2 regions of the Streptomyces sp. NPDC041124 genome follow, and region 2 is predicted to be linked to the other one. Evidence: riboswitches for the same ligand, from Rfam matches in the RefSeq annotation. Region 2 holds a riboswitch; the other holds the start of a gene.
What was found. Region 2 has a riboswitch for glycine ahead of gcvP (aminomethyl-transferring glycine dehydrogenase). Riboswitches for the same ligand answer to the same signal wherever they lie in the genome.

Region 1: another riboswitch for glycine. It lies ahead of gcvT (glycine cleavage system aminomethyltransferase GcvT); the one in region 2 lies ahead of gcvP (aminomethyl-transferring glycine dehydrogenase).

The regions. Positions count from the first base shown of each region.
Region 1 covers NZ_JBVIYR010000009.1:81,648-84,026, reverse strand. Annotated here, with positions in the region: gene ACZ6A9_RS24030 (AAA family ATPase) at 40-708, opposite strand; glycine riboswitch at 930-1,029, shown strand; glycine riboswitch at 1,030-1,153, shown strand; gene gcvT (glycine cleavage system aminomethyltransferase GcvT) at 1,195-2,322, shown strand.
Region 2 covers NZ_JBVIYR010000006.1:10,051-12,429, reverse strand. Annotated here, with positions in the region: gene gcvP (aminomethyl-transferring glycine dehydrogenase) at 1-1,333, opposite strand, end outside; glycine riboswitch at 1,508-1,603, opposite strand; gene ACZ6A9_RS17350 (PRC-barrel domain-containing protein) at 1,717-2,091, shown strand; gene ACZ6A9_RS17345 (DNA polymerase IV) at 2,102-2,379, opposite strand, start outside.

The DNA of each region.
Region 1 (2,379 bases), on a different contig from region 2:
CCTGCCTGGAACCGCTGCTGTGGCCGAAAGGTTATCCGGTCAGCCCGCGAAGCCGATCCTGCGCAGGGTGTCCGCCGCGGCCCGGTCGATCAGCACCGCCGAGCCGCTGTGCGCCGGCGGCCGGCCGCGCTCCACCGCGCGCAGCAGCCGCTCGCTCGCCGCACGGTGACGCCGGAAGGCGTACCGGGAGACGCCGCGCCCGCGCTCGCGCTGGCCGGCCAGGGCCTGCTGCGGGGTGACGTCGAGCAGCAGCAGGTGCAGGCCCGCCCCGCGGCGGCGGGCCTCGCGGGCCAGCCAGCGCCGCACCCATGCCTGTGTGCCGCAGTCGTGGACCACGACCGCCTCTCCGGCGCGCAGCGCGCGGCGCAGGCCGGCGTAGTGGGCGAGACGGACCAGGGGGCGGTAGACGGCGTAGGGCAGTAAGCCGGACAGGCGGCGGTCGAAGCGGTCGCGGGTGTCCTGGGAGTCGATGCGGGTGCCGCGCACCGTACGGCGCATCAGCGTGGACTTGCCGCTGCCGGGCAGTCCGGTGACGACGACGAGGTCGCGGGGCCCGAAGAGCAGTGCGCGCGGGCTGCGGCCGTCCCGCCCGCGCAGATCGCGGACGACGGGCGCGGGCAGCGCGCCGCGGGCCCCGCGGACCCGGTCGGCCGACTGCGGGGGCAGCGCGACGCCCGAGGTGGTGGCGCACGCCGTGGTCCTGTTCACCGTGTTGGTCCTCCCCTGGGACCGGCTGTGAGTCCGGGTCCCCGCTGAGTGTAAAGAGAAGGTAATGCCCGGGTCTCCCGTTTCCGTGCCTTTCCTGAAACAGGCCTGTCACAGCTCCCCGTGATGGTGCCCGTACACCCTGTGCATCCCAGGAAAGGGTCCCCCTGCCGCGCCCCCGCGATGCGTGCAATGATGGGCGCGCCAACTGCATACCGGCCGTTTGAATCCGCGCGGGAGAGTCCCCGGCACCATTGCCGCCGGGGCGCCGAAGGAGCAAGTCCCTCCCTTGAATCTCTCAGGCCCCGTTACCGCGCGGGCGAGGCACATCTGAAAAGCGGGCCGCCGCAGCCGTGCTCCGGCGGCCCCACCCAAGGTGCAAACCGTGGTCTCCCCTGTGCGGGCGTTCACGGCGAACCTCTCAGGTTCCGATGACAGATGGGGAGGAATCGCCCTCGCCTTCCCCCATCGCCTCTGGGAGACCGACCGATGAGCAGTACCGAACCCCGCCGGACCGCGCTCGATGCCCTGCATCGGTCGCTCGGCGCGACGATGACCGACTTCGCCGGCTGGGACATGCCGCTGCGCTACGGCTCCGAACGCGACGAGCACAACGCCGTGCGCACCCGGGCCGGCCTCTTCGACCTCTCGCACATGGGCGAGATCGCGGTCACCGGCCCGGCGGCCGCCGCCCTCCTCGACCACGCCCTGGTCGGCAACATCGGCGGCGTCAAGCCCGGCCGGGCCCGTTACACGATGATCTGCCGCGAGGACGGCGGCATCCTGGACGACCTGATCGTCTACCGGCTGGGCGACGCAGGCGCCCCCGAGTACCTGGTGGTCGCCAACGCCTCCAACGCGCAGGTGGTCCTGGACGCGCTGCGGGAGCGTGCGGCCGGCTTCGACGCCGAGGTCCGCGACGACCGGGACGCCTACGCGCTGCTCGCCGTGCAGGGCCCCGCGTCGCAGGGCATCCTCGCCTCGCTCACCGACGCCGACCTGGAGGGCCTGAAGTACTACGCCGGTCTGCCCGGCACGGTTGCCGGCGTCCCCGCGCTGATCGCCCGCACCGGCTACACCGGCGAGGACGGCTTCGAGCTGTTCGTGAAGCCGGAGCACGCGGTGGAGCTGTGGCAGGCGCTGACCAAGGCCGGCGAGGGCGCGGGCTTGGTCCCGTGCGGGCTGTCCTGCCGGGACACGCTGCGCCTGGAGGCGGGCATGCCGCTGTACGGGAACGAGCTGAGCACCTCCCTCACGCCCTTCGACGCCGGGTTCGGCCGGGTCGTGAAGTTCGAGAAGGAGGGCGACTTCGTGGGCCGCGCGGCACTGGCCGAGGCCGCCGAGCGGGCCGCCGCGCAGCCGCCCCGCGTGCTGGTCGGCCTGGTCGCCGAGGGCCGCCGCGTCCCGCGCGCCGGGTACGCGGTCGTGGCCGGCGGCGAGGTGATCGGCGAGGTCACCTCCGGTGCCCCCTCCCCCACCCTGGGCAAGCCGATCGCCATGGCCTACGTGGACCCGGCGTACGCGGCGCCCGGCACCGAGGGTGTCGGTGTGGACATCCGCGGCAGCCACGAGCCGTACGAGGTCGTGGCGCTGCCGTTCTACAAGCGGCAGAAGTGACACCGTCGTAGACGGCTTCCCGCGCACAGGTGAGCATGTCGTGCCTGCTCACGTGCG
Region 2 (2,379 bases):
TCCACACGGCGGCGAGGTGCGCCCGGGTGGTGGTCTCGTCGCAGGCGAGGGAGACGTGGTCGGCGTCGACGCCGCGCAGGTTGACTCCGTTGCCGCGGGCGGCGGCGACGATCTCGGCGGCCCGTCCGGGGACGCGCACCGTCAGCGTGTCGAAGTAGGAGCCGTGCACGATCTCGGCACCGCCGGCCCGCAGCCCCTCGGCGAGGACGGTGGCGTACCGGTGGGTGCGCCGGGCGATGACCCGCAGGCCCTCGGGCCCGTGGTAGACGGCGTACATTCCGGCCATGACAGCGAGCAGCACCTGGGCGGTGCAGATGTTGCTGGTGGCCTTCTCACGGCGGATGTGCTGCTCGCGGGTCTGCAGGGCGAGGCGGTAGGCCTTGTGCCCGTCAGCGTCGACGGAGACGCCGACGAGCCGCCCGGGCAGGCTGCGCGCCATCTTCTCCTGCACGGCCATGTAACCGGCGTGCGGTCCGCCGAAGCCCATCGGCACACCGAAGCGCTGCGTGGTGCCGACGGCGATGTCCGCGCCCAGCTCGCCCGGCGACTTCAGCAGGGTCAGGGCGAGCAGGTCGGCGGCGACGGTGACGAGCGCGCCGAGGCCGTGCGCCTGGTCGATGACCGGCTTGATGTCGCGTACGGCACCGGAGGCGCCCGGGTACTGGATCAGCACGCCGTTGATGTCGCGCTCGGCGAGTTCGGCGGGGATGCCGTCGCTCAGGTCGGCGACGACGACCTCGACGCCGGTCGGCTCGGCACGGGTCTCGATCACGGCGATGGTCTGCGGAAGGGCGTCCGCGTCGACCAGGAACAGGCCCTTCTTGTTCTTGCCCATGCGGCGCGACAGAGCCATCGCCTCGGCGGCGGCGGTCCCCTCGTCCAGCAGGGAGGCGCCGGAGGTCGGCAGCCCGGTGAGCTCGGCGACCACGGTCTGGAAGTTCAGCAGCGCCTCGAGCCGGCCCTGGGAGATCTCCGGCTGGTACGGCGTGTAGGCCGTGTACCAGGCGGGGTTCTCCATCACGTTGCGCAGGATGACGGGCGGGGTGAAGGTGCCGTAGTAGCCGAGCCCGATCATGGAGCCCAGCACCTCGTTGCGGTCGGCCAGGGTCCGCAGTTCGGCCAGCACCTCGGCCTCGCTCCGCGCGCCCGGCAGGTCAAGCGCCTCGGCGTTCTTGATCACATCCGGCACGGCGGCGGCGGTCAGCTCGTCGAGCGAGCCGTAGCCGACCTGGGCGAGCATCTTGGCCCGGGCCTCGTGGTCGGGGCCGATGTGGCGCTGCTCGAAGGGTATTCCCCGTTCGAGTGCGGAGAGCGGAGTGCGAGGGGCGGTCATTGAGGAGGCCTCCTGGTCCGACGACCTTCGAGGGGCACCACGGCGCAGGTGCCCGGACGGCCTCCCCCTCTGTCATCTCAACCTGAGAGCTTCACCGGAACGCCCGGGGCGGTCCGGCTTTCACCGTCGGTGAGAGCGGAAGCCGTCGACACCCGCTCTGCTTTCCAGAGTGACCTCGTCCGTGCGGTACGTGTGCCTGAGAGATTCCGGGGAGGATTTGCTCCTTCGGCGCCTCCGGTGGTGTCCGGAGGACTCTCCCGCACGGGGTCAGCAGCCGATTGCCAGCGTACCAGCGAGCACACGACCGGGTCTTCGAGTGGCCGCCCCGCCGATTGTGCCGTTTTGTAGTGCTTACGGATGAGTGTGCGACCAGTGGAGGGCCCGTGCAGACCGACATCGATCCGCGCCACCTGATCGGCCGCAAGGCGTTCGACCGCGACGGCACCCGCATAGGCACCATCGACGAGGTGTACCTCGACGACGCCACCGGCGTGCCGGAGTGGGCGGCCATACGCACCGGCCTGTTCAGCAGGGACGCCTTCGTCCCCCTGGAGCCGAGCGAACTGATCGACGGGGCGCTCCACGTCCCGTTCGAACGGAGCCTGATCAAGGACGCACCCGACTTCGGCGTGGGCCGTCACCTCTCCCCCGAGCAGGAACTCCAGCTCTACCACCACTACGGTCTGGACATCGCCGCGCCGCCTCCTCCCGGGGACCGCGACTTCGGCGAACTCGCGGGCCGGGACAAGCAGGTCTGACCCGCCGCGCTCACGAACCCTCCGCTCCTCCCCCGTTCTCCGCCCCCTCGTCCTTCCCGGGTCCGCGCGACACCAGCGGCAGCGGATCCGCCGGCTGCAGGGCCGGGTCGTCGGTGCGGAAGGTCCTCACTCGGCCCGGCGGGGAGTCGGGGGTCTCGAAGCGCACGGTGACCCGGCCGAGGCCGCTGCCCTGCACCCAGCCGTGTCCGTGTCCGGCGTGCCGTACGTCGTGGCCGGCGGTCCAGTGCCGCTCGGCGGGTGGCGGGCTGTCCGCCACGGTCGCGGCCG